2 regions of the Caballeronia sp. EK genome follow, and region 1 is predicted to be linked to the other one. Evidence: riboswitches for the same ligand, from Rfam matches in the RefSeq annotation. Region 1 holds a riboswitch; the other holds the start of a gene.
The links. A riboswitch is a leader RNA that binds a small molecule or an ion and turns the genes downstream of it on or off. The one in region 1 is predicted to bind glycine.

Region 1 (16,079 bases):
AAAATAGTTTTAACTCAACGATGCGATCTAAGATAGCTCTGATCATCTTGGGCGTGACGGCAGCTTCGAATGCCCATGCCGGCAACTGGTATGTGGCTTTGTTTTCAGACAAGGTCACAATCGCCTTCATGTTGGCGATTATACTTCTGACCCTCTTTTTTGCCTGTATAAAATTCGACAATTTTGCGATTGCGTACGGCCCTGAGATATTAACAACGGTTGGCATTTCCGGCTGCTTCTTGGGCATCGCGATGGCTCTGCTGAAATTCGATCCGACGAATGTCTCGGATAGCGTGCCTCAATTGCTTGATGGAGTAAAAACCGCGTTTTGGGCGTCCGTCTGCGGTGTACTCGGTTCGTTGATTTTACGCGCTCGGCACTTTTTTCAGAAGAAGCCCATTCCCCAATCGGGCGATACGCCGAAATTGGCCACGATTGATGATTTGGTTGTCGCGATTCATACACTGCAGAGAAGTTTGTCCGGCAGTGAAGAGGGCAGTCTGCTAACGCAACTGAAACTCATGAGGCAAGAGCAGGCCGATGAGCTTCGGCTGTTGCGAACCTCGTTTGAAACGTTCTCGCAGCGAATGTCCGAGGACGGATCCAAGGCGCTTATCGCCGCGCTCAAGGAAGTTATAAAAGATTTCAACGCACAGATCAATGATCAATTTGGAGAAGATTTCAAGCACTTAAACGCAGCAGTGGAAAAGCTTGTCGTGTGGCAGCAGCAATATAAGGATGAGCTCGACGACTTACAAGTTCAGCAAAAAAGAGCAGCCGAAGAGTTGGGAGGCGTGGCGCGCTCGCTCGGGGTATTTGTTGACAAAGCTTCGAAATTCACCTCTACGGCGGACGCATTGGAAAGTACGTTGATCAGGCTTTCGTCGCAGCATAAAGCGATTGACGAGTCTCAGCGATCCCTAGCTGAAGTGTTGATACAAATGAAGGATGTCACGCCTCAGTTCGCTCAGAAGATCGATGAAATGTCCGAAGCGATGAAACAGAGTGCTGCAAAAGTGCACTCTGTGGTTGCCGACATCCTGGATAATTTCGGCGTCCAATTTGAAGCTGCGTCGACGGAAATGAAGCAGCTGCTCAGCGAAACGCTACGCAAGTCTCAGACCGAACTCAACGATAGTCTCAGCCGATCAACCGAAGCAATTCGACAAAGCGTTGTCGCGCTCGATAAAGCCCTGCACGAGGAATTATCGAAGAGCTTGCAATCATTAGGTCGGCAGCTTGGGTCACTGTCCGAAAAATTTGTTGCAGACTACACGCCTCTTACCGAGCGTCTGCAGGAACTCGTTCGCTTAGGCAGGGGTTCGTGAAGAATGAAAGAAGAGCGCGGCAACCAAACTTACTGGATTCCGATGGCCGATCTAATGACCGGCTTAATGATGGTATTTTTGCTTTTGACGGCGGCGTTCATGCTTCGAGTCGAGCGGACAACTACTTTGGTCGTAAAGGAATATGAGAAGACCAAGCGCGATATGGAGTTAGCCCTTCAAAGTGAATTCGCAAAAGATCTGAAGCAATGGAATGCCGAAATCTTGGGAGATATGACCATTCGATTCAAAGATCCCGCTGTTCTTTTTACCACGGGATCTGCAGAATTGCGACCTCAATTCAAAGTCGTATTGGCCAAATTTTTCCCTCGCTATCTCGCGCTGCTTACTTCAAGGCAGTACGTCGATGCGGTTAAAGAAATTCGCATCGAAGGCCATACCAGTGCAGTATGGAGCGGAACCACTGATGAGACAATGGCCTACTTCAAAAATATGGAGCTTTCTCAAGCGCGCACGCGCAGCACGCTGGAATTTTTGTTATCGCTGTCGGCGAGCTCGTCGGAAAAAAAATGGTTGATTCAGCATGTGACGGCAAACGGCTTGTCTTCATCGCGTCCGTTGTTATCCGCGGGAAAATTCGTTAATGCCCAACTCAACGATCAACGAGTTGAGTTTCGTATCGTAACGAATGCCAGCGAAAAAATGGATTCGATTGCTAAAGAGCTTCAGCCAAGATGAATCGAGAATTACCAGATTTTTTAAAGTGGGAGTCGTTCAATTCCCTTCGTGAACGCATGGAGGCGCCACTCATCGGTCCGTTTGGCCCGAAGTGGCAAGCCGCTGGAATCAAGATTCCTTTGTTCGATCAACTCCAGAATGGTGGCGTAGATGTAGGAGCAGATCAATTTAGCGAACTACGCGATGGTACGCTGGAGTACAGTGGGTACCGAGTTTTGATCTATATTCGAGACATTTCCGTCATTAACGGAGAAGAGACGTTACCCCGCTATCATCTCGCATATTGTCGAACGCTCGAGAATATGAAAAGGGCGAATCGATTCGGAAGATACGTGGTATCAAATGCGGAAACCGGGATGTTTCATGTGAACATCATCAACGGGGATGGCTGTTCCACGCGTCGGGAGATGGTTCCATTGAAGGTGTGTCAGAACTGCCTTGACCGAATTGGCTGGAACGGCTTCAAAATAAACATGCGGCACGATGACAGACGTGAATCGGTGAACGGTTTCAAATTGTCTGATTTTTTCAAGCAATATCCTCGTGATCTGTTGAGCAAAGATTCGGCTCAACCAGCCGCAACAGCGCCCTTGAATACGTATCCCTTTGATTGGCAGCGGATCTCAGAAGAAATCAGGCGAAAGCGAAAATATAAGTGCGAGCGATGCAACCGTGAACTCGATCAGTCAGCTTCACGGTTCCTTCATGTTCACCATCGCAATGGACTTAAACATGACAATCGCGAGGAAAATCTTGAAGTTCTTTGTGTTCGTTGTCACGCGGAGGAACCGATGCACGGCCAAGTCAGGCGCTTGCCCGAGTATCAGGATTTCGATAGGGAATACGGCGATCGATACTGATGAGTCACGAGGTGGGCCTTTTTTCGGGCAAGTGGGCAAGTTAGCAGCGGGCCTCGTTGAGGTGCATTCACAGTCTCGGACCGAACAAGGTAGCAACAGTAACGCAGTTTTTAATGCAATCAGACGCGCCCGAATCCGTTTGACAACCCCAATTCGGTCGCGTAAATTCTGCCGCACGCGTCGGGAGAGCGCGTGGTCTCGTTCATGCAGCGAAGACCGCGCCGCCGAAGGGGCACACCCGCAAACTCTCAGGCAAAAGGACCGACTGCGTCGAGGAATCCGTTTCCTCGCACTCTGGAGAGCGGCAGCGGCTTCAGCATGAAGCTAGTTGCCCACCGAAGGGGCGCGCGATGAACCATCAGTCACGCTGATGGTTCGCGCAATCTCTCAGGTACCGAGGACAGAGGGGTCACGCATCGCAACCGCTTCGCGGCATGCGCCTTGCGCGCTGCATCAGGCAGCACGAAGGCGCATCCAGCCAGGCGAAATGTGCGCTGCGTGGCCTTTTTTGTTTCGCGAACCGAGGCCCCGATGACCGAACTTCAACACACGCCCCTGCACGCCGCCCACCTCGCGCTCAACGCGCGCATGGTCGATTTCGGCGGCTGGGACATGCCCGTCAACTACGGTTCGCAGATCGACGAGCATCGCGCGGTGCGCACCGACGCCGGCATGTTCGACGTGTCGCACATGCGCGTCGTCGATTTCGAGGGCGACGCCGTCCGCGAATTCTTCAAGCACGCAATCGCCAATAACGTCGACAAGCTCACGACGCCGGGCAAGGCGCTCTACTCGTGCCTGCTCAACGGCAACGGCGGCGTGATCGACGATCTGATCGTCTACTACTTCTCCGAAACGAATTTCCGCGTCGTGGTGAACGCTGGCACGGCGGAGAAGGACATCGCCTGGTTCGAGCAGTTGAACGCCGAAGGCAAATTCAATCTTTCGATCACACCGCGCCGCGATCTCGCGATCATCGCCGTGCAAGGCCCGAACGCGCGCGAAAAGACCTGGCAAGTGCTGCCGGACACGCGCGCGCAAACTCAGGACATCAAGCCGTTCAACGCGGCCGTTTTCCCGTCGACGCAATATGGCGAATTGATGCTCGCGCGCACCGGCTACACCGGCGAGGACGGTTTCGAGATCGTCGTTCCGGCGACGCAGGTCGAGGCATTGTGGAACGCGCTCGCCGCCGTGGGCGTGAAGCCCGCAGGCCTCGGCGCGCGCGACACGCTGCGCCTCGAAGCCGGCATGAATCTGTACGGCCAGGACATGGACGAGAACGTCTCGCCGCTCGACGCAGGCCTCGCATGGACCGTCGATCTGAAAACGGAACGCGATTTCGTCGGCCGCAACGCGCTCGAAGCGAACGGCTCGAAGGCGAATTTCGTCGGGCTCGTGCTGATCAAGGAAAACGGCAAGGCGGGCGGCGTGCTGCGCGCGCATCAGAAAGTCGTCACGCAACACGGCGACGGCGAGATCACGAGCGGCACCTTTTCGCCGTCGATGCAGGAATCCATCGCGTTCGCGCGCGTGCCGACGGGCGTTGCCGTCGGGGATACGGTGCAGGTCGTCATCCGCGACAAGCAACTTCCGGCGCGCGTGGTAAAACTTCCGTTCGTGCGCAATGGCCGAGTGTTGGTCGAGCTTTCATAACGCCGTCGCGCCCGTTCCCTCCGATCAAGAAACTCACGAAAGAACCACGCAAGGAGCATCCAATGAGCATCCCGGCCGATCTGAAATACACCGAATCGCACGAATGGGTCCGCACCGAATCCGATGGCACGCTGACCATCGGCATCACCGATCACGCGCAGGAAGCGCTCGGTGACATCGTCTTCGTCGAACTGCCCGCGGCGGGCAAGACCGTTACGGCCGGCGATGCGATCGCCGTCATCGAATCGGTGAAGGCGGCATCCGACATTTACGCGCCGGTTTCGGGCGAGATCGTCGAATCGAACGACGCGCTCACCTCGGCGCCCGATCAGGTGAACGGCGCGCCGTACGAAAGCTGGCTCTTCAAGATCAAGCCGGCGGGCGACGCCGGTCTGGACAAGCTGCTCGACGCCGAAGGCTACGGCAAGTCGATTGGCGAATAACTCATCTCAATGACGATTGCGGCTCGACGGAGAGCCGCAATCGCAGGACAAAACATGAAGCTCGAACACCCGGATCGCCTGATGAACCGCACCTCCCTGTCACTCGCCGCGCTCGAATGCCACGACGCATTCGCCGAGCGGCACATCGGCCCCGATGACGCGGACCAGCGCGCAATGCTCGATGCGCTCGGTTTCGCGTCGCGCGCGGCCTTCATCGACGCGGTGATTCCTGAATCGATCCGCCGCAAGGAAACGCTGCCGCTCGGCGCGTTCACGCAGCCGAAGAGCGAGGCGGAAGCGCTCGCGTCGCTGCGCAAGCTGGCGGACGAGAATCTGGTGTTTCGAACCTGGATCGGACAGGGTTACTACGGCACGCACACGCCGGCGGTGATCCTGCGCAACGTGCTCGAAAATCCGGCGTGGTACACGGCTTACACGCCGTATCAGCCGGAGATTTCGCAAGGGCGTCTCGAAGCGCTGCTCAATTTCCAGCAGATGGTGATGGACCTGACGGGCCTCGCGATGGCGAACGCCTCGCTGCTCGACGAAGCCACCGCCGCAGCCGAAGCGATGACGCTTCTGCAACGCGTCGGCAAGCCGAAATCGAACGTGTTCTACGTCGCTGACGACGTGCTGCCGCAGACCATCGAAGTGGTGCAGACGCGCGCGAAGCCCGCGGGCATCGAGGTGAAGGTCGGTCCGGCCGCGGATGCCGCGAGTGCGAACGCGTTCGGCGTGCTGCTGCAATATCCCGGCGCGAATGGCGATGTGCGCGACTATCGCGCGCTCGCGGAAGCAATCCACGCGGCGGGCGGCCATGTCGTCGCGGCGGCGGATCTGCTCGCGCTAACGCTCATCACGCCGCCGGGCGAATGGGGCGCGGATGTCGCGATCGGCAATACGCAGCGTTTCGGCGTGCCGGTCGGCTTCGGCGGCCCGCACGCTGCTTACATGGCCGTGCGCGACGAATTCAAGCGCCAGATGCCGGGGCGTCTCGTCGGCGTGACCGTCGATGCGCAGGGCAACTCCGCGCTGCGCCTCGCGCTGCAAACGCGCGAACAGCATATTCGCCGCGAGAAGGCGACGTCGAATGTCTGCACGGCGCAAGCGCTGCTCGCGATCATGGCCAGCATGTATGCCGTCTATCACGGCCCGCGCGGCCTGAAGACAATCGCGTCGCGCGTGAACCGCGTGGCGTCCATCTTCGCGGCGGGCGTGAAGAAGCTCGGCTACACGATCGCCAACGACACGTTCTTCGACACGATCACGATCGACAGCGGCGCGAGCACGACCGCGCTGCATCAGGCTGCTTACGCCGCGCATGTCAATCTGCGCCACGTGAGCGCGACGCAAGTCGGCGTATCGGTCGATGAAACCACCACGCGCGACGATCTGCTCAAGCTCTTCGCGTTGTTCGCCGAAGTCGCGGGCAAGACCGAAACGTTCGATATCGACGCGCTCGATCAGGCCGCTGCCGATTCGCTGCCTGCCGAACTGCATCGCACGAGCGATTACCTCACGCATCCGGTCTTCAACCGCCATCACTCCGAACATGAAATGCTGCGCTATCTGCGCAGCCTCGCCGACAAGGATCTCGCGCTCGACCGCACGATGATCCCGCTCGGTTCCTGCACGATGAAGCTCAACGCGACATCGGAAATGCTGCCCGTCACGTGGCCCGAATTCGCGCAGATTCACCCGTTCGCGCCCGCGGAGCAGACGCTCGGCTATCGCACGATGATCGATCAGCTCGAACAGATGCTGGTCGCATGCACGGGTTACGCGGCCGTCTCGCTGCAGCCGAACGCCGGCTCGCAAGGCGAATATGCGGGCCTGCTGATCATCCACGCGTATCACGAATCGCGCGGCGAGGGGCATCGTAACGTGTGCCTGATTCCGGCGTCCGCGCACGGCACGAATCCGGCGTCGGCGCAGATGGCGGGCATGCAGGTCGTCGTCGTGGCGTGCGATGCGAACGGCAATGTCGATATCGAAGATCTGAAGGCGAAGGCCGGGAAGCATTCCGCGAACCTCGCGGCGATCATGATCACGTATCCGTCGACGCACGGCGTGTTCGAGCGCAACGTTCGCGAGATTTGCGACATCGTGCATTCGCACGGCGGCCAGGTGTATGTCGATGGCGCGAACATGAACGCGATGGTCGGCCTGTGCGCGCCGGGCCAGTTCGGCGGCGACGTGTCGCACCTGAACCTGCACAAGACGTTCTGCATTCCGCACGGCGGTGGCGGGCCGGGCGTCGGTCCGGTCGCGGTCGGTGCGCATCTGGCGAAGTTCCTGCCGAATCAGGCATCGACCGGATACAAGCGCGATGACGCGGGCATCGGCGCGGTGTCGTCGGCCCCTTACGGCTCGGCCGCGATCCTGCCGATCTCGTGGATGTACATCGCGATGATGGGCGCGCAAGGGCTCACCGCCGCCACCGAAAGCGCGATTCTCGCCGCGAACTATGTCGCGAAGCGCCTCGCGCCGCACTATCCGGTGCTGTACAGCGGCGCGGGCGGACTCGTCGCGCACGAATGCATTCTCGATGTACGGCCGATCAAGGAATCGAGCGGCATCTCGGTGGAAGACGTGGCGAAGCGTCTGATCGACTACGGTTTCCACGCGCCGACGATGAGCTTCCCCGTGCCCGGCACGCTGATGGTCGAGCCGACGGAATCGGAATCGAAGGAAGAGCTCGACCGCTTCATCGACGCGATGATCGCGATCCGCGAGGAGATTCGCGCGGTGGAAGAAGGCCGCGCCGATCGCGAAGACAACGTGCTGAAGAACGCGCCGCACACGGCGGCGGTCGTCACTGCGGACGACTGGACGCACAAGTACACGCGCGAAGCGGCGGCGTATCCGGTGAAGTCGCTGGTGGCGCGCAAGTACTGGTCGCCGGTGGGTCGCGCGGACAACGCGTATGGCGATCGCAATCTGATGTGCTCGTGCGTGCCGGTATCGGAATACGCGGACGAGTAAGGTTTCGCGCAGAACCTGAGAGAAAGCGCCGCCCGAAAGCGTAAAGCATTGTCGGGCGGTTTTGCGGCGCGTTCCAGAACAGCTAACATCTCACCCCGGACCAAAAAGCCAAACCAGGGAGTTCACATGGCGTTCAAGGTGCGAGTGGTGAAAGGGACGATCCGCGCGCGCGGGGTGCGAGCGATGTTGGCGGCGATGCTCATCGTCGCGTCGTCCGCGCAGGCCGCGATGAATTTCTGCGCCGCGCCCGCGATGCAGACGAGCGAGCGCACCAATGCCGATCCCGGCGTGAAGGCGCTGGTGAAGATGGTGCAGTCGCACGTGAACGATCAGCCGAAGGCGCGCGCGAAACTGCACACCGAAGGCACGCTGCCGCACGAGGGCATCTACGACGAGAGCGTCGAAGCGGAGAAAGACCTCGGTCTGATGCGCGACGCCGCACTCGCGTGGCGCGCGACGGGTGACGAGCGCTATCTGCGGCTCGTCGACCGCTTCCTGCTCGCATGGACGACGACCTATCAGCCGAGCTTCAATCCGATCGACGAGACGAATTTCGAATCGCTGATCCTCGCATACGACCTCACGGCAAGCGCGTTGCCGGTCAGGACGCGCAACACGGCGAACGCGTTCATCACGAAAATGGTGACCGGCTACATCGCCGATATGGACAAGCAGCCCCGGCCGCTCACGGGCAATTACCGGAACAACTGGCAGAGCCATCGCGTGAAGCTGGTGGCGATGGGCGCGTTCACGATCGACGACCGCAAGCTCATCAACGCGGCGCAGCGGCTGTTCGTCGAGCATATCGGCGACAACATCGCGCCGGATGGATCGACGGTCGATTTCGCCGAACGCGATGCGCTCCGCTACGTGACATACGATCTTCAGCCGCTCGTGACGGCGGCGCTCGCCGCGCGGCGGCACAATCGCAACTGGCTGCCGGAACGCGCGCAGTCGGGCGCGACGCTCGCCGAAGCGCTCAACTGGCTCACGCCTTACGCGCTCGGCACGAAGACGCACGATGAATTCGTGAAGTCGTCCGTGCCGTTCGACGCCAAGCGTCGCGAGGCGGGCTTGCCGGGATTTTCGGGTCAATGGGACCCGAAGAACTCGGCGGAACTCTTTCATCTGGCGGCGCGGCTCGACGGCCGCTACGCGCCGGTCGCGCTGCGGCTCGCGCCGACACCGCCCGCGTGGCTCGCGGTGTGTCTGCCGCTGCCCGCGCGCTAACTCTTACAGGCAGGAGCAGTCATGGCAGTCAGCGTATTCGACCTCTTCAAGATCGGCATCGGACCTTCGAGCTCGCACACCGTGGGACCGATGCGCGCCGCGTTGATGTTCGCGCAAGGGCTCGAGCGCGATGAGCTGCTGGAATCGACCGCATCCGTTAAATGCGAGCTGTACGGCTCGCTCGGCGCGACGGGCAAGGGCCACGGCACGGACCGCGGCGTGATGCTCGGCCTGATGGGCGACGCGCCCGATACCGTCGATGCATCGGGCATCGTTCCCCGGCTCGAAACCGTGCGCACGTCGAAGACGCTCGCGTTGCTGGACAAGCGCAAGATTCCGTTCACGATCAAGGAGAACATCGCGTTCTATCGGCAGGCGCTGCCGGAGCATCCGAATGGCATGAAGCTCTACGCATTCGACGCGAACGGCGCGTTGCTGCGCGAAGCGACGTATCTGTCGGTGGGCGGCGGTTTCGTCGTGACGGCGGGCGCGGCGAACACGGCGGTGCTGACGGCGCACGAGCACTTGCCGTATCCGTTTCACACCGGCGACGAGTTGATGAAGATGTGCGCGGAATCGGGCAAATCGATCGCGCAGTTGATGTGGGAAAACGAGCGCGTGTGGCGCAGCGAAGACGAGATTCGCGCCGGGCTTCTGCGCATCTGGGACGTGATGCAGGATTGCGTCGCGCGGGGGTGCGGCATCGGCAATCCGGCGGCGGAAGGACACTTGCCGGGGCCGTTTCAGGTGAAGCGACGCGCGCCGCAGCTGTACAGGGCGCTCACGGGCAAGCCGGAGCAGGCGCTGCGCGATCCGCTTTCCATGATCGACTGGATCAATCTCTACGCGATCGCGGTGAATGAAGAGAATGCGATCGGCGGGCGCGTCGTCACGGCGCCGACCAATGGCGCGGCGGGGATCATTCCGGCAGTGCTGCATTACTACGACCGGTTCGTGCCGGGCTCGAACACGCAGGGCGTCGTCGATTTTCTGCTGACGGCGGCCGCCATCGGCATTCTGTACAAGATGAACGCTTCCATCTCCGGCGCGGAAGTCGGGTGTCAGGGCGAAGTCGGTGTCGCGTGTTCGATGGCGGCGGGTGCGTTGGCTGCGGTGCTCGGTGGAACGCCGGCGCAGGTGGAAAACGCGGCCGAGATCGGGATGGAGCATAACCTCGGGCTGACTTGCGATCCGGTCGGCGGGATGGTGCAGATTCCGTGCATCGAGCGCAATGCGATGGGTTCCGTGAAAGCCGTCAACGCCGCGCGTATGGCGATGCGCGGCGACGGGTCTCACTATGTTTCGCTCGATTCGGTCATCAAGACGATGAGGGAGACTGGCGCGGATATGAAGACCAAATATAAGGAAACGTCGCGCGGCGGGTTGGCGGTGAATATTGTGGAGTGTTGAGGAATCCTGCCTTCGAGCAGGCGTCATCTCGGCGACTGAAACATTCGTTGGATGGCGCTCGAAGCGCGGAATGAAGCAGTTAGCATCGGTAGAACAAGAACGACTCTACCGATCGCGATCTCGATCTCGAACCCATGCGCTCGGTAGGAATACCTGAGAGCATCGCATTGGAACCGAAGGAACTTGCTGCGCACAGAAACATGCGCAAGACGTTGAGCGGCGCATTGCAATTCAAGCCAATGAACAAGACGAAGTGGCCTAAGCCGTTCAACAGAATGGCGCGGCCACGCGTTCATGCTACTGAGCTCACTCGCGTCTCCGACGATCACTCCGTGCTTTTCATGTGGCGCGATGGAGACGAGCTCGAAGATCGCTCATTCTATGGGCATCTGGTTTGCGTGTTGCCGCGCGGCGATCTGTACCCGCTGCTCGAATTTCACTATCACCCGAGTCACAAGGGCTTGCATTGCAAAATGCCTTGTCAGACTGCCTTGGATTACCGGAATCGCTTGCTGCCCGGAGCGCCCGAGCTTAACCTGAAAACTTCGAGACGTTTCGATCCGCGTATGTCTGAAGATCGTGCCGCGCTGATCGTCCTGTTCTGCGAGACGGCGGGCATATCGATTTCAAACGAACAATACGGGCAAGGCGACTTGTTGTGCTGACGGACATTCTCAAGCGAACGATTTGCACGCTGTTCGAGGTGCACGACGACAGCAATGGCGTGCAGCGCATCGTCACGCCTCTGCAGTATCCCGGAACGGGAGATCACGTCATTGTCCGCATTCGCCCTCGCGACGACGGATGGGTCATAGACGAAAACGGCGAAGCCTGCTTTTCCGCGAGCATGGCGGGCGGCGACGTCGAATCCGGCATCGTCGAGCATTGGGCTAAAGAACACGCGCGACTCAGCCCGGCGCGACTGTGTGAAGACGAGGTGATTCGCGCGACGACCACCGACGAGCGGTTTCTCGTGCCGTACGTGTTTCGCGTGGCCGAAGCAGCCCAGCAGCTTTACGCCGTCGCGACCTCGCGGCCCGAACGCCAGTCGAGCAGCGATTTCAAGGAACGGCTGACTCGTATCATCGCCGACATAGCCGACGAGTTCGGTCTCGGACACCGCTCCGAAGTCGAACTGCCGATTTCGGGCGGCTTGATTGCGGATCACGTGATCGAGACACCCACGCCGTCGATCATCATCGCCGCGACCAGCGCGAACCGGTTGCTCCAGGGTGAACTCATACACATGCAGTATCGCGCCATGCACATGCCAGGACATGTGCTTGCCATTGCGGAAAATCAGCAGGCAGTAGGCAAGACCGAGTTCGAGCGTGCGAACTATTACACGTGGAAGACCGTCGTCTTCGATGCGCGGAACCTTCGGAGTCTGATCGGTTCAGTGCTTCACTGACGCGGGGCAGTGATTCTTGTAATCACGCCCCAATCAAATTCACCACCTTCACATTCCTGGTATCCGGCACTTCCGCATAAGACAGCACCTTCAACTGCGGCAGACTTCTGCGCAGAAACCTCGCCAGCATCGCCCGCAGCGAATGCTGCACGAGCAACACCGGCGGCAAGCCCAGATTCTGCTGACGCATGATCGCGTTCTGCGTCGAGTTCATCAGCGTCTGCGCGAGGCCCGGTTCGAGCCCGGGATTCGTCCCCGTCGACAAAGCCTGCGACAAGACACGTTCCAGCGTCGGATCGAGGCCCATCACCTGCAAATCGTCGGCGCCCGGATACCACTGCTGCGTGATCGCGCGGCCGAGCGCGAGACGCACCGCCGCCGTGAGATCGTACGGATCGGACATGCGCGGCGCGTGCTCCTGCAATGCGTCGAGGATCGTGCGCATATCGCGGATCGGCACGCTTTCGTCGAGCAGGTTCTGCAACACCTTCTGCAGCGTCGTGAGCGACAGCACCTTCGGCACCAGATCGTCCGTGAGCGACGGCGTGTCCTTGCCGATGCGCTCCAGCAGCGCCTGCACTTCCTGACGCCCGAGCAACTCGGCCGCGTGCGTCACCACGAGATGATTCAAATGCGTCGCGACGACCGTGCTCGCATCGACGACCGTGTAGCCGTAGACCTGAGCCTGCTCGCGCAGATTCGTGTCGATCCACACCGCCGGCAGGCCGAACGCCGGATCCTGCGTCTGCGCGCCCGGCAGCGCGGCCGACACCTGACCCGGATTGATCGCGAGCCATTGACCCGGGAAAGCTTCGCCCACACCGACCTCGACGCCCTTCAGCGCAATGCGATAGCCATTCGGCCGAAGTTCGAGATTGTCGCGAATATGAATGACCGGCGGCAGAAACCCGATTTCCTGCGCGAACTTCTTGCGAATGCCCTTGATGCGCTTGAGCAGTTCACCGTCGCTGTTGCGATCGACGAGCGGAATCAGCCGATAGCCCACTTCCAGCCCGAGCGGATCGATGAGCGATACATCTTCCCAGCTCGCTTCCGCATTCTCCGCCGACGCAGCCGCCGCGCTCGCAGTGAGCGGCGTGACATCGGTGACGGCGCCCGCTTTCTTCTTCGCTTCGGCGCGCTTGTTCATCGAGCGCGCGGCGTAGATGAGACCGCCGCCGAGCAGCATGAACGCGAAGTGCGGCATGCCCGGAATCAGACCCATGATGCCGATGATCACGCCCGTGATCATCAGCACGCGCGGATTCTGGAACAACTGGCCGGTCAGCTGCGTTCCGATGTCCTCTTCGGTCGCGACGCGCGAGACGATCACGCCCGCCGCCGTCGAGATGATGAGCGACGGAATCTGCGCGACCAGGCCATCGCCGATGGTCAGCAGCGTGTAGTTGGTCGCCGCGTGCGCGAAGTCCATGTCGTGCTGGAGCATGCCGACGATCAGCCCGCCCACCACGTTGATCACCATGATCAAAAGGCCGGCGATCGCATCGCCGCGCACGAACTTGCTCGCACCGTCCATCGAGCCGTAGAACTCGGCTTCCTGCGCCACGCCCTGGCGGCGCTTCTTCGCGGTTTCTTCGTTGATGAGGCCCGCGTTCAGATCCGCGTCGATGGCCATCTGCTTGCCGGGCATCGCGTCGAGGGTGAAGCGCGCGCCCACTTCCGCGATCCGCCCCGCGCCCTTCGTGATCACCATGAAGTTGATGATCATCAGAATCACGAACACGACGATACCGACCGCGAAGTTCCCGCCGACGAGAAAGTGCCCGAACGATTCGATCACCTGACCCGCGGCATCCGGGCCGGTGTGGCCTTCGAGCAGCACGATACGCGTCGACGCGACGTTCAGCGACAGGCGCAGCAACGTCGAGAACAGCAGCACGCTCGGGAACGCCGCGAAGTCGAGCGGCTTTTGCGTGTACATGCTGACGAGCAGCACCATCACCGCCAGCGCGATGTTGAAGGTGAACAGCAAATCGAGCAGGAACGCCGGCAAGGGCAGAATCATCATGCCCAGGATCATGCAGATCAGGATCGGGCCGGCGAGGGCTCGCAAGTTCTGCGTGCCCAGCGCGTCGGGCCGTTTGGCGAAAAATCCAGCGCGCGCGTTCATGCGGCGGCTCCATTGTCAGTGTTGTCGCCAGCCAGAGCCTCTGCGGCTTCCTGATCGGCGTCGGCGTCGGATACGCCGCCTTTGTCGAGTTCCTTCGGCACGTCGAGATCGGACGGTTCGTCCGGCTTCACGCCGCCATCTTCCTTGTACCGCTTGAGCTGGTACACCCACGCCAGCACCTGCGCCACCGCGCCGTAGAGCGCGCCCGGAATCTCGCGATTGATCTCTACGTTGTGATACAGCGCGCGCGCCAGCGGAGGCGCTTCGAGCAGCGGCACGTTGTGCTCGCGGCCCAATTCGCGGATGCGCCCCGCCACCAGATTCACGCCCTTCGCGACGACCTTCGGCGCGCGCATCTGGCCATCGGCGTACTTCAGCGCGACGGCGAAGTGCGTCGGGTTCGTGACGATCACGTCGGCGGTCGGAATCGCCTGCATCATGCGGCGGCGGGCGGCCGCGCGCTGTTGTGCGCGAATCTTGCCCTTGATGTGCGGATCGCCTTCGCTTTCCTTGTGCTCGCGCTTCACTTCTTCCTTCGTCATGCGCAGCTTCTTCGCGTGCGAGTAGAGCTGATACGGCACGTCGACGGCCGCGACGAGAAAGAGCCCGCCGATCGCCATGCCGCAGCACACGAAGATCAGGTGCATGGCATCGGCGAGCGCGAGATCGAGCGGCTTCGTGAGTAGACCGAGCACTTCGGCCTTGCGGCTCCAGATCGCCGAGCCCGCCATGCCGCCGACGACGATCGTCTTCAGCATCGACATGCCGAGCTGAACCGGCCCTTGCACCGAGAAAATCTTGCCGAGGCCGCTGATCGGATTCAGACGGCCGAAGTTCGGCGCGAGCGGCTTCGTCGTGATGAGCCAGCCGCCGAGCGCCATCGGCGCGGCGAGCGCGGCGAAACCCGTCAGCAGCAGAACCGGGAGCACCGCGAACAACCCTTCCTTGCCCGCGTTCGCCGCGCCGATCATCATCTGGCGCGAGTCGAGCACGGTCGCGTGATCGAAGGTGAATGCGCCGCGCAGAATCGACTGCAAATGCTGACTGATCGGCCCCGACAAACCCCACACGCCGAAAAATCCCGCCGCCAGCAGCGCGAACGACGCGAGTTCCCGCGAACGCGCAACCTGGCCTTCCTCCCGCGCCTTTTCCAGGCGCTTGGGAGTGGCTGATTCGGTTTTTTCGAGATCGCTTTCTTCTGCCACCGGGCCTTACTCCGTTGCTTCCATCGTTTGCACATGCGAGCGGCGCGAAGCCGCTTTTGGATGAAAGCGATTATTGCGGAAGGCGTCGAGCGGCCATCGGCGGATAAAGCCGGGGAAAAGGGGGTTATTCGGTAGATGAAAGCGCGGGAAACGAAAGCGGCGCGTGCCTCGCGAGAAGCACGCGCCGTTCGGAATGCGGAAAACGGTGATCAGGCGCCGGGCACGCGGCCATCCGGGCCGTAGAAGCCGCTCTTCGACGGCGCAACCTGCAACGCGGCGAGCGCCTTGCGGTTGTATTCCATGCGCGTGCGGATCAGGACGCCGTTGTTGTTGTTGCCTTGTTTCGCGCGACGCGCGGCCGCGGTCAAGAGCGCCCATTGCGCGGCGATCGCGGGGTCGTCCGCGGCGGCTGCTTCCATGCCGACGAAGCCGCCGGGGAAACCGAGCGCGTTCAACTGCTCGTCGCGCGCCTTTTCGAGCGCGGAGATGCGCTCGGTGAGCGCGGTCTTGTGCTCGATGATTCCAGGCAGCGCCGGCAGCGGTTGCGCCGCGATCAGCGCTTTTTCCTCATCGACGAGGAGGGATTCGAAGGCCAGAACAGCGGCGACTTCTTCGGTGACAGTGGCAAGCAGGGCGTCTCTCATTGCATCGCTCGAATAGCGGTTTCACAAAAGCCGCCGGTGCCATGAACGTCGCTTGCCGCCGCGCGCCTGTTTCTCGCAAG
Region 2 (16,079 bases), on a different contig from region 1:
ATACACGACGAGGCCGAGCAGCGCCGACGGCAAGCCTTCCAGCAGAAAGAGCCATTGCCAGCCCTTCAGGCCGAGCGTGCCGTCGAGCCCGAGAATGAAGCCGGAAAGCGCCGAGCCGACCGCCGCGGTCACGGGCATCGCGATCATGAAAAGCGCATTGGCGCGCGCACGGTATGCGCCGGGAAACCAGTACGTGAGATAGAGCAGAATGCCGGGCAGAAAACCCGCCTCCGTCACGCCGACCAGCACGCGCAATACGTAGAGCGACGTGGGGCTCGTCGCGAACATCGTGGCCGTCGATGCGAGGCCCCACGCGATCATGATCGTGCCGATCCAGCGGCGCGCGCCGATGCGCGCAAGCACGATATTGCTCGGAATGCCGAACGCGATGTAGGCGACATAGAAGAGCGTCGTCGCGAGCCCGAATTGCGTGCTCGTGAGACCGAGGTCCTTCATCATCGTCAGGCCTGCGAAGCCGATGTTGATGCGGTCCAGAAACGAAAAGAAGAACAGCACGAAGAGGAACCACAGCAGATGCCGCGAGACCTTCGCGATCACCGGTTGTTCGTGCGTATGGGGTATGGGGGTCGCGTTCAATGCGCCGCTTGCGCGGGTGGATTCCATGCTGTCGTCTCCGGTCGTGTCGCTGTGTCGGACATCTGATGCGTCGGAGTATGAAGCGCGGGATCGGGCCGCCTGTCCTCAATTTGGGTACAGCGCGAGGCCCTCAGCGGATCGGGGAAAACACGGATACGTTCGAAGAATTGTCAGACCTTGCCCGGCCCGATGCACAGCGCGAACAGTTGCCGCTGGCTCGAAATGCCGAGCCTGCGGTATGCGCGCTTCTGATACGTGACGACGCTCGTCGCCTTGATGCCCATCGCATCGCCGATTTCCTGCGCGGTGCGGCCTTCGAGCACGCCGGTGAGCACGTCGAGTTCGCGCTTGGAGAGTTCGGGGCACAGGCCGCGCACGCGCGCGAGCATCAGATGCGAGATCGGCATGTCGCGCTGCCCGCAGATCGCGTAATGATGCTTCGCCGCGTGCGCGATGAGCGGCGCCATCGCTTCGATCAAAGCGATCTCGCGCGGATGGTAATTGCCGAAGCGCGTGTCGCGATACAGGTTCACGGAGAGCCACAGATCCGCGCCCGGCTGCACGAGCAGCGACACGCGGTCCGACACGTTCGGCTGGTGATAGCACGCCGCGCGATACGCCTCGTTGGCGATGTCCTCGCTCGTCTGCCGATGCAGCACGAGCATGGAGCCGGGCTTCTCGTTGCGCGCCGAGGAAACGATCTTCTGATTGCCGTCGAGCGCGTAGAAATGGCGCGCGTAAGTGTCGGCGACATCGCGCAGGAAGCGCCCGCCGCGATGATCCGCCACCGACACCGTGCGCGGCCGGTTGCCGAATTCATACGCGAAGATCGTGCATTGCGAAATCGCGGCGACGTCGCCGAGCAGCTTCAGCACTTCGGCGGCGAGCGCGTTGGAATCCTCGCTGCCGATCGACGATACAAGCTCCGTCGCGCGGCTGAGATCCAGCTGCCCGTTCGAGGAGACGCGGTCGAGTCGCCAGGAGCGCATGATGGGCTAGACGAGATACGTGTGGATCCCGCTATTCTAAGCCCGCGCTCCCATCCGCTAACGCGCGATGGCCGAGCGCAGCGCCGAATTGCGGCGCACGATCCAGTTGAAGAGCGGCGTGGCCATCAGCGTGCTGAGCACGGCCATCAGCACGAGGATCGAAAACAGTCCGGGCAGGATCACGCCCGCTGCAAGGCCGATGTTGATGATGATGAGCTCCATCAGCCCGCGCGCGTTCATCAGCGCGCCGATGGCCATCGCGTCGCCGGAAGGCTCGCCGTTCGCGCGCGCGGCCGCCCAGCATGCGATGCCCTTGCCGCCGAACGACGCCAGCAGAATCGCCACGGCCGCGAGCATGATGGCCGGGTCCATCAGCATGTCGAGGCGCGTGTTGAGGCCCGAGTAGGTGAAGAACATCGGCAGCAAAAACACGACGACGAAGGGCTGCAGCATGTCGCGCAGCTTTTCCGTCAGCGGGCCGCGCGGCAGCGCGACGCCGAGCAGAAAGCCGCCAAAGACTGCATGAATGCCGATGGCGTCCATCGCGAATGCGCACAGCGAGAACAGCGCCAGCACGGTGGCGAGCACGCTCGTGGGCAACGGCGCGTGCGGATTCAATCCGGCCGCGAGCCGGCGCAGCAACTTGCCGCCGGCGAAGATCATGAAGAGCGCGAAAGCCGCGCCGCCGCCGATCGCCGCATACGCGCCCGTCCACGAGCCGCCGAAGCTCGCGAGCACGATCGCGAGGATGCACCACGCGGCGGCGTCGTCGAATGCGCCCGCGGTGAGCGCGAGCGTGCCGAGCGACGTGCCGGTCAGCCCGCGTTCGTGGATGATGCGCGCGAGCATCGGAAACGCGGTGATCGCGATCGCCGCGCCGAGAAAGAGCGACGCCTCGTAGAGCCGCACCTTTTCCGCGAAGAGACCGGGGATCGTGTGCAGCCACGGCGTCAGCGCGAACGCGAGCGCGAACGGCGCGACGATGCCCGCGATCGACACGCTCATCGCGCTTTTAGCGCGGGCGCGGAAGTGGTCCGCGCGAAACTCCGTGCCGACGAGAAACATGTAGAGTCCGACGCCGAGCTGCGCGGCGACGTAGAGCATGCCCATCGTCGCCTTGGGAAAGAGCGCCTGCTGCCAGTGCGGCAGCAGCATCCCGAAGAGCGAAGGGCCGAGCAGCACGCCCGCGATCATCTCGCCGACGACTTGTGGCTGACCCACGCGCTGCGCGAGCCTGCCGACGAGCTGGCTCGCGAGCACGATCACCGCGGCCTGGGCGAAAAAATAGACGGACAACTGGGAAGACGGCATCTTTTGAGCAGCGAATAACGGACGACGGGAGTCTGAGGGCGAGGGCGGCGATCTGTCAACGTGTCGGCGGGGGCTTGCCATGCGCATTTCGTACCGGTATTGTGCAAGCGTTCGACAAAGCGTCACGGAAGAGTTCGTCCTCGCGACGACGCCGACGGAGCAACCGCCCCGGAAACTCTCAGGCAAAAGGACCGTGCGCGCTGGAACATCTGGAGAGCGGCGCCTTTGCGCGCCCACCGAAGGGGAGCCCAGGCTGCCGGCGTGAACGTCGGGTGGCACGCGGGCGAAACTCTCAGGTACATGGACAGATGGGGCATCGGTGCCGGCTGCGGCATGTGGCCAAGGCCGGCGATGCTCAATCAATCTGGATCATGTCATGTCACGAATCGCCATCATCGGCGCCGGGATCACCGGCGTCACGACCGCTTACGCCCTTGCGCAGCGTGGTTTTCACGTTACCGTCATCGAGCGTCATCGCTATGCGGCGATGGAAACGTCCTTCGCCAATGGCGGGCAACTGTCGGCGAGCAATGCCGAAGTGTGGAACAGCCGCGCCACCGTGCTGAAAGGCCTGAAGTGGATGTTCACGCGCGACGCGCCGCTCCTCATGAATCCGCGGCCCGGCTGGCACAAGTACAGCTGGATGGGCGAGTTCCTGCGGCAGATTCCGAACTATCGTGCGAATACGGCCGAAACCGTGCGCCTTGCGATCGCGGCGCGCGAGCATCTGTTTCGCATCGCACGGGACGAGAAGATCGACTTCGATCTCGAACGGCGCGGCATCCTGCATTTCTACGCGAGCCGCAAGGAGTTCGACGCCGCATCGAAGGTCAACGAGATCCTGACCGGCGCGGGCCTCGACCGTCACGCGGTCTCGCCGGAAGAGATCGCATCGATCGAGCCGACCCTGCGCGGTGCGTTTCATGGCGGCTTCTTCACGCCGTCCGATTCCACCGGCGACATCCACAAGTTCACGCGCGGACTCGCCGATGCATGCGCGCGGCGCGGCGTCGAGTTCCGCTACGACACGTCGGTGACATCGATCGACGAACAGGCGGGGCGGCTCGCGCTCAACGTCGAGCACGCGGGCGAGACGCAGGCGCTCCAGTTCGACGGCATCGTGATCTGCGCGGGCGTCGGCAGCCGCGCGTTCGCATCGATGGCGGGCGATCATCTCAACGTCTATCCGGTCAAGGGCTATTCGATCACCGTCTGCCTCGACGACGCGCGCAGCCGCGATCACGCGCCGTGGGTCAGCCTGCTCGACGACCGCGCGAAAATCGTCACGAGCCGGCTCGGCGCGGACCGTTTCCGCGTGGCGGGCACGGCGGAGCTGAACGGCTTCAATCGCGATATCCGCGCGGATCGCATCGCGCCGCTCGTCGAATGGACGCGGCGTCATTTCCCCGATGTATCGACCGCGCGCGTGATTCCGTGGAGCGGCCTGCGCCCGATGTTGCCGAGCATGCTGCCGAAGGTCGGGCAGGGCAAGCGTCCGGGCGTGTTCTACAACACCGGACACGGGCATCTCGGCTGGACGTTGTCGGCCGCGACGGCCGAGATCGTCGCGGAAACGGTGTCGCAGCGCCTGCCTTCGAAGCGCGTGCACGTCGGTTCATCGTCGCAGGTGAAGGTGAATACGCCGGCGTGATATCGTCGGCGCACTGTTCACTGTCCGAAGGAGCGCGCAATGGCCGAACTCGTCAATTGCCTGTGGTTCGACGGTAATGCCCGTGAAGCGGCGGAGTTCTACGCCGCCACCTTTCCCGATAGCCGCGTCGGCGCGGGCCATGCGTCCGCGAAGCCGGGCGTGGGGCAGGGGCCGGAACTGACCGTCGAGTTCACCGTGCTCGGCCAGCGCTTCCTCGGACTGAACGGCGGCCCCAACTTCAAGCCGAACGAAGCGGTGAGCTTCATGGTGCATACCGCCAGCGCGGAAGAGACCGATCGCTACTGGAACGCGATCGTCGGCAATGGCGGCGAGGAAAGTCGGTGCGGCTGGTGCAAGGATCGCTGGGGTTTTTCATGGCAGATCACGCCGAAGCGGATGCTCGAGATTTTCAGCGGCCCCGATCGCGAAGCCGCAAGACGCGCGATGGACGCGATGATGACGATGAAGAAGATCGACATCGCCGCGATCGAGCGCGCGGCGGCGGGCGGCTAAAAGCTCAACGATCGAATTCCTTCGTCTGATCGGCTTCCTCGAACATCTTGCCGAAGCCCGTCGGCACGAGCACGACGGAGCGATCGGCGGGATCGTAGTGATCGGCGAGTGCGAACGCTTCCGAGATGATCGTCTGCACGTCCTGGCGCAGCATCGTCACGTCGAAGGACAGATGCGCGGCGAACGGGTCCCAGTCGAAGCACCCGACGACCGCCGATTTCCACGCATCGGGCGATAACGTCGATGTGAACTGCACGAGACCTTCGAAGGCGGTGATCGAGTTCATCAGCAAGCCCGATGGCAACCGCCCGAGCTTCTCGTGGCGAACCGCGAGCGCGCGTCTCGCGGACGCGGCGTTGTAGCCGCAGCATTCCACGGCATCGGACGCGGGCGCGATGCGCCGTGCTTCGAACGCATCGCGAAAGCCCGCTATGCGCGTCTCGGTCGCGTATTCGCCAGCCACGCCGCCAAGCAGAATCAGTTCGTCCGGAGATTCGCCGCGCGCGATGAGCTTGTCGATCAGCACATCGGTGATCGCGCGCGCGCCGCTGCGATTGTCCGACACGACCGACGGCGCGCCGTCGCCGGGCAGATCGACATTGATCGACGGCACGCCAGCCGCCGCACAAAGCGCGTTGAGCGGCGCCGGATTGCGCACGCCGGCGATGAACAGCAATTCCACTCGTTGTGACAGCAGCGTCTCGGTGACGCTCACTTCGACAGCCGGATCGCGCTGCGTGCCGACGACGATCGGACACAGGCCGCGGCTGCGCGCCTGATCCTCGAAAGTCTGCGCGAGGCCCGCGAAAAAGCGGTTGCGGTAGTGCGGCAGCACCATGCCCGCGAGCCCCGATCGCGACAGCCGCAGCCCGCGCGCCTTCATGTTGACGTTGTAGCCGAGCGTGCGCGCGCTCTCCAGAATCCGGTTCGCCGTCTCCTCCTTGATGCGATAACGCGTCCAGGTGCCGTTCAGCACCATGCTCACTGTGGCCGTCGACGATCCCGTCGCCTTCGCGATGTCGTAGATCGTCGACTTTTTTCCGGGGGTATTGCTGACCATCGGGCTTCGCTCCAACCGCGTGTGTTTTCCCAGACGGTAGCCTGTCCGAAAGACGGAACCGAACTAGGGTTTGTCCGAGTCGACCCTGTTGCTGAATAGATTCAGCATACGCCGAACCGGGTTGCTGAATGGATTTAGCGTCATTCGTCCAGACACCGGCGCATCTGGAATTCCGATCACTCAACTGGGCGTCTGCTCGATGTGTGCGGATGTCCTCCGGAGGAGACATGTCCAAGAATATGATTCGCTCGTTGTGTGCAGGCGTGGCCGCATTCGCGTTGGCAATCGGCATGGCCTCGGCGTCGCCCGACAAGCCGGTCATCGGTGTCGTCGTGAAGATCGGCGGCATTCCGTGGTTCAACGCGATGGACGCCGGCATCAAGAAGCGCGCCGAGCAACTCGGCGTGAAGGCGTTCATGGTCGGCCCGACGAGCGCCGATCCGGCGCTGCAGGTGCGTGCGATCGAAGATCTCATCGCGCAGAAGGTCGATGTGATCGGCGTCGTGCCCAACGATGCCGAAGTGCTCGAACCCGTGTTGCAGCGCGCCCGCGCGGCAGGCATCAAGGTCATCACGCACGAATCGCCCAAGCAGAAGAACGCCGACTGGGACTTCGAGCTCGCGTCGGTCAAGGGCTTCGGCGAGGCGTACGCGAAGCGTCTGGGCGAAGCGCTCGGCGGCAAGGGCGAATACGCGGTGTTCGTCGGCTCGCTAACGGTGCCGCTGCATAACGCATGGGCCGATGCGGCCATCGCGTACATCAAGGCCAACTATCCGGGCATGACGCTCGTCGGCGACCGGTACGGCGTCGCGGAAGACGTCGATGCATCGCGCAAGACCGCGCTCGATCTGATGCGCGCGCATCCGAATCTGAGGGCGATTCTCGCGTTCGGCAGCCAGGGGCCGATCGGCGCCGCGCGCGCGGTCCAGGAAAAGCAGATGAAGGGCAAGGTGCTCGTGCTCGGTCCGTTCTCGCCGGGACAGGGCCGCCGTCTCGTTCACGACGGCGTGCTGACCGGCGGCTACATGTGGAATCCGGCGCAGGCCGGCGAAGTCTTCGTGACGCTCGGCACGATGGTCGCGAAAGGTCAGCCGATCAAGGACGGCACGAACATTCCGGGTCTCGGCGTCGTGCATCCCGATGGCCACAACCTGATCGTCGATCAGCTGGTCGATCTCAACGAGAAGACCGTCGACGAACTCGCGAAGTCGGGCCTCTGAGCGTTGCATGATGCGCGAAGCCGCCGCCGCCGAACCTGACCGCACGCCTTTGCTTGCGCTCGACAACATCTCCAAGGTGTTCGGCGGCGTGAAGGCGCTGAAGGCCGTGAAGTTCGACGTCATGCCCGGCGAAGTGCTGTGTCTCGCGGGCGAGAACGGCTGCGGCAAGAGCACCATCATCAAGATCATCAACGGCGTGTATCAGCCGGAGCCGGGCGCGGTGATGCTGATGGACGGCGAGTCGATCGAAGGTCTCGATCCGGCGCGGGCGCGCGAGCTCGGCATTCAGGTCATCTGGCAGGATCTCGCGCTCTTTCCGGAGATGACCGTCGCGGAGAATATCGCGTTCGAGCAGAACCTCGGCGGCCGTCCGCGCTTCGTCAATTACGGGAAGATGAAAGAGGCGGCGCGCAGGATTCTCGCGCGGCTCGGCGTCGGCATCGATCTGAACCGGTCCGTGCGTTCGCTGTCGATCGCGCAGCGCCAGATCGTCGCCATCGCGCGGGCGCTCGTGCGCGATGCGCGCCTCGTGTTCATGGATGAGCCGACGGCATCCCTGAGCCACGCCGAGACCGAGGCACTGCTCGCAATCGTGCGTCGCCTGTCGGCGGACGGCATCGCGGTGGTGTTCGTGAGTCACCGGCTCGCGGAAGTGCTCGAAGTCTGCACGCGCGTGACCGTGCTGCGCGATGGTCAGTACGTCGGCACGTTTCCGACCGAAGGGATGACGCAGACCCGTCTCACGGAACTGATGACGGGCCGCACCTTCGATTACGAAGTGCGCAAGACGGACCTTTCCGCGGCGCCAGTCGTGCTGGACGTGCGGGGATTGTCGCGTGGCCGCGAATACGCCGATATCTCGTTCGTAATCCGCCAAGGTGAAATTCTCGGCATGACGGGACGACTGGGCGCGGGACGCACGGAGCTTGCATTGTCGTTGTTCGGCATGACGCGGCCGCGCGCCGGATCGATGCATATCGAAGGCAGAGAGATCGCGCTGCGCTCGAATCGCGATGCGATCCGCAAAGGCATCGCGTATGTGTCCGAGGACCGCCTTTCGCTCGGACTGGTGCAGCCGCAGTCGATCGGCGACAACACGGTCGCCGCGGTGCTCGACCATCTTCTGGACGCGACGCATCTTATTTCTTCGCGCAAGCGCAACGACCTGATCGCGGACTGGATCGCGCAACTCGCGGTGAAGATCGGCAAGCCGGACGATGCGGTCTCGACGCTATCGGGCGGAAACCAGCAACGCATCGTGCTCGCCAAATGGCTGGCGACGAACCCGAAGCTGCTGATCCTGGATTCACCGACTGTCGGCGTGGACGTGGGCGCGCGCGCCGGCATCTTCGCGATCATCCACAAGCTGGCGGCGCTCGGCATGGCGATCCTGCTCATCTCCGACGAAATTCCCGAGGTCTATTTCAACTCGGATCGCATTTTGCACATGCGCGACGGCCGCATCGTCGGGGAATATGTGCCGGGCGCGACGACCATGGAACACATCGAGCGAGACGTCCATGCCTGATCTGCGCAAATTCGGGATCGGTTCGATCGAGGCGCTGCTGATCCTCGTGATCGCCGTGATGATGATCGGCCTGAGCCTCACGACATCGACGTTCCTCACGCTGTCGAATCTCTTCGATCTGCTCAACCAGAGCTCGGTCAACATCATCTTCGCGGTGGGGTTGCTGGTCGTGCTGATCGCGGGCGGCATCGACATTTCGTTCGCGGTGGGGGCGTCGGTCGCGCAGTATCTGACCGCGCTGACCGTGATACGGCTCGGCGGCGGCAACTGGGCGCTCGGCTTCATCGCCGCGGCGTGCTTCGGATTTCTGCTCGGCGCGTTCAACGCGACCATCATCTATCGCTTCAAAATCGTCTCGATCGTCGTGACGATCGCCACGTTCAACGTGTTCTTCGGCGGCCTCATGTTTCTGACGGGCGGCGTGTCGATCTACGATCTGCCGGACTGGTGGGTCGATCGCGTGTCGATCGTGCATTTCGATACCGCGAGCGGCGCGGCGAATCTCGCGCTGCCCGTCGCGGTGATGGTCGCGATGGTCGCGGCGACATGGTTCCTGCTGCGCCGCACGACGACCGGCCGCCAGCTCTACGCGATGGGCGACAACCCCGAGGCGGCGCGGCGCGTGGGCGTGAACATCGGCGCGATGCATTACATCGCGTTCGGCTGGCTCGGCATGATGGCCGGCATCGCGGGACTGATGCAGGCGCACTACGTGCAGGAAGTGGTGCCCAACGCGCTGTACGGCCGGGAGCTCGATGTGCTCGCGGCGGTGGTTCTGGGCGGCGCGCGTCTCGGCGGCGGACGCGGCACGATCCTCGGCGCGATCCTCGGCATCCTGCTCACCGCGATCACTGCGAACGGGCTGAATCTGCTCGGCATCTCGCCGTATGCGTTCAAGATGATCATCGGCGCGATCATTCTCGTCGCGATCACCTTGTCGAGCGGCGGCTTCGCGAAGCTGGTCGGATCGCGTTTCGCGCCGGCAGGCGGCAGGGCTTCGTCATGAAAACGCGCTCGTCCCAACCGCTCGTTCCCGCCGATGTCGCCGGTCTGCTCGGCTTTCTCGTCATCGTGATCGTCGCGATGAGCTTCGCGTCCGATCGCTTCTTCACGGCGAGCACGTTCGTATCGGTCGCGTTCCAGTTGCCCGAGCTCGGCTTCTTCACGCTCGCCATGCTGATGCCGCTGATCTCCGGCGGCTTCAATCTCGCGGTGACGTTCACGGCCAACATCTCGGGCCTCGCGATGGCCTATGTGCTGCACACGCACGGCGGCGCGGACGCGGGCGCGCTCGCGATCCTGCTCGGCATCGCCGCCGCGCTGGCGACGGGCGCGGCATCGGGCTGGGTGATGGGCGCGGTGATCGCGCGAACCGGCGCGAGCCCGATTCTCGTCTCGCTCTCGATGATGATCTTCCTGCGCGGCCTCGGCGAATTCCTCACGCGCGGCGGCGATATCTCGGGCTTTCCGCCGTTCGTGCGCGAGATGGGCAACGGCGTGTTTCTCGGCGTGCCGATTCCGCTGTGGATTTTCATCGGCTGCGCGGTGCTGTGGCATGTCGTGATGACCCGTTCGCGGCTCGGCTTCGCCACCCGCATGATCGGCTCCAATCTCGAAGCGACGCGCTATTCCGGCATCGCGACGACACGCGCGGTCACGCGCATCTACATGTTGTCCGGACTGATGTGCGGCGTCGCGGGCGTCGTGATGGCGGCGCAGTTCAATTCGGTGCGCGTGGGTCATGGCGAGGCGTTTCTGCTGATCTCCGTGCTGGCGTGCTTCCTTGGACGCGTCGATCCGTTCGGCGGATTCGGGCGCGTGGTGCCGGTCGTCATCGCGCTGGTGATTCTTCAGGTGATCGCGTCCGGGTTGAATCTGCTCGGCGCGAATCAACATCTCGCCACCGCGTTGTGGGGCGTGTTCCTGCTGGTGGTGATGCTCATCCGTTGGGCGTGGGCCAACGGCATTTCCAAAACACGGTTCCGCAGGCGCGTGACCGCATCGGAGGGAGTCGCACGATGAACAAGCTTGGCGTACATGCACTGGTGTGGGAGGGCGATCTGACGCCGGAATCGACGCGCAAGGTGATCAGCCAGACCAGGGCCGCCGGTTTCGATCTGGTCGAGCTTTCGCTGCACGGGCCGAAGGTGATGGATCTCGCGTTGACGCGCGATCTTTTGCAGGAGCACGGGCTGGATATCGGCTGCTCGCGCGGACTGACGTTCGATGCGGACGTTTCAAGCGAAGATGCCGCGACGGTCGCGCGAGGTGTCGCGTTGCTGGAGGAAGGTATCACGATTACTTCGGAACTGGGCGGCGGTTATTTCGGTGGCATTCTTTATGGCGCGATGGCGAAGTATTCCGCGCCCGTCACGAAGCAGGGCCGACGCAATGCGGTGGATTCGCTCAAGCGCATCGCCGAATTTGCGCAGAAGAAGAACGTGACGCTCGGGCTCGAGGTGGTGAATCGCTATGAGAGCAATTTGCTGAACACGGCGTCGCAGGCGCTCGCGCTGATCGACGAGGTGAACGCGCCGAATGTCGTCGTGCATCTCGATACGTATCACATGAATATCGAGGAATCGGATTTCATGCAGCCGGTGCTGGAGTGCGGGAAGCGGCTCGGGTATGTGCATATCGGGGAGAGCAATCGAGGTTATCTCGGCTCGGGGACGATCGACTTTTCGCAGTTCTTTCACGCGCTCGCGATGATCGGATATCAGGGCGTCGTGACCTTCGAGAGTTTTTCGTCGACGGTCGTGAACGAGCAGTTGTCCAATGCGCTTGCGATCTGGCGCAACCTTTGGGACGACGGGATGGATCTCGCGATGCATGCGCGTGAGTTCATCGCGGGGGGGATTAATGCCGCGGCGATGGCGCGGGAGCATCATTGATGTTGGTGTTGGGTTTGGGGTAGCGTGGGGGGTTGTTTCGCCGGATCCCGTTTTCTTTTTGGTTTATTAGCGTTGCCCCTATGCGGGGCGGCAGTCACTTTCTTTGCTGCTGCAAAGAAAGTAACCAAAGAAACAGCTATCCCCAGCCTAAGCACTTCACACCGGCCGCGGCACAGGCGATTGGCCTAATGGCCCGGCAGTAGCGAGTGCCCTCGAAGGTCTCGCGGGGCTTGGACCGCGCACGGTCTGATACATCGCACCACACAAGAAACTGGTTCAGCACCAAATAGCTCCAGCCCGCTTCGCGGCCGATGGGTCAATCGGGTGCGCGCGGGCTTCTTCGATGGTTTCCCTCGCATACCCGACGGCAGCGCGTAGCGCTGTGCCGATGCTATTTGGTGCTGAACCAGCGCGCTAAAACACCTAGCGCGGCAGACCGTGCGCGAGCCAAGCCCGAATAGGCCTTTGGGGGCGACACTTAGGCGAGGGCCACTCGCGGCTGGCAAGCATAGCCAACGTGCGTGTGACCGCGGGCTTAAACGAGCTGCTTTCTTTGGTTACTTTCTTTGCAGCAGCAAAGAAAGTGACCCCCGCCCCGGGGAGGGGCAGTGCTAATAAACCAACACGAAACCGGGATCCGGCGAAACAAACCCCGAACCACAACAGCCGCCTCCCCAATGAAACCTCTACAACGACCGCTCGATAGCCTTGCCGAGCAAATCAATCCCGAGATCGATCTCTTCCTCGCTGACGGTGAGCGGCGGCGCGATACGAAACACCCCGCCCATGCCAGGCAACTGCACGATATTCATGCTCAACCCGAGATTCATGCATTCGCGCGTGATCTTCGCCCCGAGACCATCGGCGGGTTCCTTGGTGCGTCGATCCTTGACGATCTCCACGCCGAGCAGCAGACCGCGCCCGCGCACATCGCCGATGCAGTCAAACCGTTCCATGAGATCGAGCAGGCCGCGCCTGAGCCGCGCGCTCATCACGTTCGCGCGCGCGACGAGCCCATCGCGCTCGACCACATCCAGCACGCGCAGCCCAACAGCAGCCGGCAATGGATCGGACACATGCGTCGTATAAAACAGATAGCCGAGCTCATGCGCTCTTTCTTCGATCGCCGCCGACGTCACGGTGGCCGCAAGCGGCAAGCCCGCGCCCAGCGTCTTCGATAGCGTGAGGATGTCGGGCGTGACGCCGTCGCGCTGGCACGCGAACATCGTCCCGGTACGGCCGATACCGGTCTGCGCTTCATCGAGGATCAGCAGCATGCCGCGCTCCTCGCACTTGCGCTTCAACGCCGCCATGTAGCCTTCCGGCAATTCGATGATGCCGCCCGAGCTCAGTATCGGTTCCGCGATGAAAGCCGCGAGATTCCCGCTCGACTGACGATCGACGAGATCGAACGCGTAATCCAGTTCCGCCAGCCAGTCGTAATGACCGTTGCGCTCAAAGCGCGCGCGATACGGAAACGGCGCGGGAATCGCGAACGAGCCGACCGCCGCCGGACCGACGCCCTTGCGCCCCGCGCTGTACGTGGCGGACGCGGCATGTCCCGTCATGCCGTGCCACGACTGCGCGAAGCCGACGATTTCATATCGCCCCGTCACGAGCTTCGCCATGCGGATCGCCGCCTCGTTCGACTCCGCGCCCGTGCTGAGCAGAAGCGCGCGATCGAGCCCGGCGGGCGTGATGTCGGCGAGACGTGTCGCGAGATCGACCACGGGACGCGACAGCATCCCGCTGAAGAGATGGTCCAGCTTGCCCGCATATTCGCTGATCACCGACACGATGTCAGGGTGACTATGACCCAGCACGGCGCTCATCTGTCCCGACGTGAAATCGAGAATCGCGCGGCCGTCCGCGTCGTAGACGAAGCTGCCCTGGGCGCGCTCGATGATCATCGGCTCGAACGTGCCGCCGTAGCGGATGAGGTGCTGCCTGGCGTTCTGCCAAAAAGTTGCGTCGTTGTTCTTGGACACCGTGCTTCTCCTGGCGAAAGGTGAAAGAACTTGCAGTGTAGTCGGCGCTCTGGTTTTATAGAATCGAATAGTTCTAATGCGAGATAGAAGAGGATCTAATATCTTGAGTCTTTCGCTTGAGATCGAATTGCTGCGATCGTTCGCCGTCATCGCGGAAGTGCGGGCGCTTAGCCGCGCGGCCGAGCGCATCGGCCGGACGCAATCCGCGCTCAGCCAGCAGATGAAGCGGCTGGAGGATATCGTCGATCAGCCGCTCTTTCAGCGCACCGGCCGCGGCGTCGTGCTGACGAATCCCGGCGAGCGTCTGCTCGTGCACGCGCAGCGCATTCTGCGGCTTCACGATGAAGCGATGGCCGATCTGTGCGGCAAAGGGCTTTCAGGCAGCATCCGCTTCGGCTGTCCGGACGATTACGCCGCCGTTTTCCTGCCGAGCCTGCTGCGGCAGTTTTCGAGTCAGCATCCGCATGCGCTCGTTGAAGTCGTGTGCGGCCCGACGCCCCGGCTCGCCGAGCAGTTGAAGAAGCGCGCGCTGGATCTCGCGATGCTCTCGCTGCCCGAAGACAGCCCCGGCGACGACGTGATCCGGCGCGAGCAACTCGTCTGGATCGGCTGTCCGGGGATGGATTCGGCGCACTACGATCCGTTGCCGCTCGCGCTCTCCGATCCGGACACGCTCGATCACATCGCCGCGTGCGACGCGCTGCAGCGCGCGGGCAAGGCGTATCGCATCGCGTATGCGAGCAGCAGTCTCGCGGGTCTCACCGCGCTGGTGCGCTCGGGACAGGCTTTCGCGGTCATCACGCAGACAGCGGTGCCCGCCGATCTCTGCGTGCTGAATGCCGATCCCGGTCTGCCCGCGTTGCCGGGCGTGGGCATATCGCTGAAGTTCGCGCGGGAGCGGCCGTCGCTGCTGACGGCGGCGTTTGCGGAGCACATCCGGTTGACGCTGCCGTTGCTTTGATTCGATTCGGCGAAATGAACCGCAAATCGCCCGCTTTCCGGCGCTTGGCGCTGCATTTGCGCGCGCTAAGATGCTTTCCATCCCCTCTAGCTCTTTTCCCTCCAGGGAGTGAGCGATCTTCGCGTCGTGCGGATTTTCGTCCGCACGACGCTTTTCTTTTGCGGCCGAAGCTGGCGTGTGCGGGCTACACTAACCGCTTACTTTTCGCGCTCCGAACGCCATGCCATCACGCGATCACGACAGCGCCGACGCCTCGCAAGATCCGGCACTGCTGCGGCGCCTCCTGCGCGCCAAAGACCGCATGGATGCGTCGTCGCACGAAGACTGGCCGGTCAGGCGTCTGGCCGACGTCAGCGGCGTCTCCGAAGCGCATTTCGCGCGCTCGTTCAAGCGAGCCTTCGGCATTCCGCCGCATCGCTATCTGCTGACGCGGCGCATCGAGCAGGCCGTCACGCTGCTGCGCGACACCGACCTTTCCATCACGGACATCGCGTTTGTCACCGGCTGGGAAAGCCTCGGCACCTTCGGCCGCATCTTTCGTGATGTCACGGGCCACAGTCCGGGCGCGATGCGCGTCGAGTCCCGCGCCGTCGCGCCCGCGCTCGATCGCGTGCCCGCCTGCGTACTGAAGGCTGCGCAGCGCCCCGATCTCACGATCGCAGTTTTGGAGAAGCGGCGGCGGGGCGCGACAGGTACAGTGCGGCCATCTTCAACGAAGGAGGTCACATGAACCAGGGCATCAGCGTGGTGGGCATCTATGTCGACGATCAGGACGAAGCGCTCGCGTTTTACGTCGACAAACTCGGATTTCGCGTTCACACCGACGTGCGCAACGGCACGTACAGATGGCTCACCGTGCAGCATCCGGATCAGCCATCGTTCCAGCTCGGCCTGTTCGCGCCCGGCCCGCCCATTCACGACGACGCCACCGCGCTTACCCTGCGCGCGATGGTCGCGAAGGGCGCGATGCCGCCGCTCGTGTTGTCCGTCGCGGACTGCCGCGCGACCTACGAACGGCTGAAGGCGGGCGGTGTCGAGTTCACGCAGGAGCCGGTGGATCGCTTCGGCAGCGTCGATGCGGGCTTTCGCGATCCCGCCGGCAACGGCTGGAAGATGATTCAGGCGCCGCGCTGAACGGGACACGATCTGTCCGTGTTCGCGGCGACGATGAGGTCTGTTCATGAAATGCTTCGAACATGACCGACTTGCTCCTTCAATCGCAACGAACCGGCACGCCTTCCTCGTATGATCCGCCTCGCGACACGCCGGCGCTCGTGCTGGCGTGGATCAGGCGCGCCCGCGAATCGCAGATTCGGCACTACACGACGGCCGACCGGCTGACGCGCTGCGGCCGACGCCTCGGTCTT

Region 2: linked by a shared signal. The riboswitch ahead of IAG25_RS22650 (D-amino acid dehydrogenase) and the one ahead of gcvT (glycine cleavage system aminomethyltransferase GcvT) in region 1 are both predicted to bind glycine.

What each region holds. Positions count from the first base shown of each region.
Region 1 covers NZ_JACSUE010000031.1:20,483-36,561, reverse strand. Annotated here, with positions in the region: gene IAG25_RS39335 (hypothetical protein) at 54-1,328, shown strand; gene IAG25_RS39330 (OmpA/MotB family protein) at 1,332-2,024, shown strand; gene IAG25_RS39325 (HNH endonuclease) at 2,021-2,884, shown strand; glycine riboswitch at 3,056-3,158, shown strand; glycine riboswitch at 3,169-3,298, shown strand; gene gcvT (glycine cleavage system aminomethyltransferase GcvT) at 3,416-4,540, shown strand; gene gcvH (glycine cleavage system protein GcvH) at 4,603-4,983, shown strand; gene gcvP (aminomethyl-transferring glycine dehydrogenase) at 5,038-7,968, shown strand; gene IAG25_RS39305 (alginate lyase family protein) at 8,095-9,198, shown strand; gene IAG25_RS39300 (L-serine ammonia-lyase) at 9,220-10,608, shown strand; gene IAG25_RS39295 (hypothetical protein) at 10,809-11,273, shown strand; gene IAG25_RS39290 (hypothetical protein) at 11,267-12,019, shown strand; gene flhA (flagellar biosynthesis protein FlhA) at 12,042-14,150, opposite strand; gene flhB (flagellar biosynthesis protein FlhB) at 14,147-15,355, opposite strand; gene IAG25_RS39275 (flagella synthesis protein FlgN) at 15,565-15,999, opposite strand.
Region 2 covers NZ_JACSUE010000007.1:249,433-265,511, reverse strand. Annotated here, with positions in the region: gene IAG25_RS22665 (MFS transporter) at 1-624, opposite strand, end outside; gene IAG25_RS22660 (helix-turn-helix transcriptional regulator) at 768-1,586, opposite strand; gene IAG25_RS22655 (cation:proton antiporter) at 1,644-2,897, opposite strand; glycine riboswitch at 3,013-3,101, shown strand; glycine riboswitch at 3,104-3,208, shown strand; gene IAG25_RS22650 (D-amino acid dehydrogenase) at 3,274-4,548, shown strand; gene IAG25_RS22645 (VOC family protein) at 4,588-5,061, shown strand; gene IAG25_RS22640 (substrate-binding domain-containing protein) at 5,066-6,121, opposite strand; gene IAG25_RS22635 (substrate-binding domain-containing protein) at 6,349-7,341, shown strand; gene IAG25_RS22630 (sugar ABC transporter ATP-binding protein) at 7,349-8,869, shown strand; gene IAG25_RS22625 (ABC transporter permease) at 8,862-9,875, shown strand; gene IAG25_RS22620 (ABC transporter permease) at 9,872-10,891, shown strand; gene IAG25_RS22615 (sugar phosphate isomerase/epimerase family protein) at 10,888-11,763, shown strand; gene IAG25_RS22610 (aspartate aminotransferase family protein) at 12,450-13,751, opposite strand; gene IAG25_RS22605 (LysR family transcriptional regulator) at 13,828-14,712, shown strand; gene IAG25_RS22600 (helix-turn-helix domain-containing protein) at 14,933-15,442, shown strand; gene IAG25_RS22595 (VOC family protein) at 15,439-15,846, shown strand; gene IAG25_RS22590 (SLATT domain-containing protein) at 15,909-16,079, shown strand, end outside.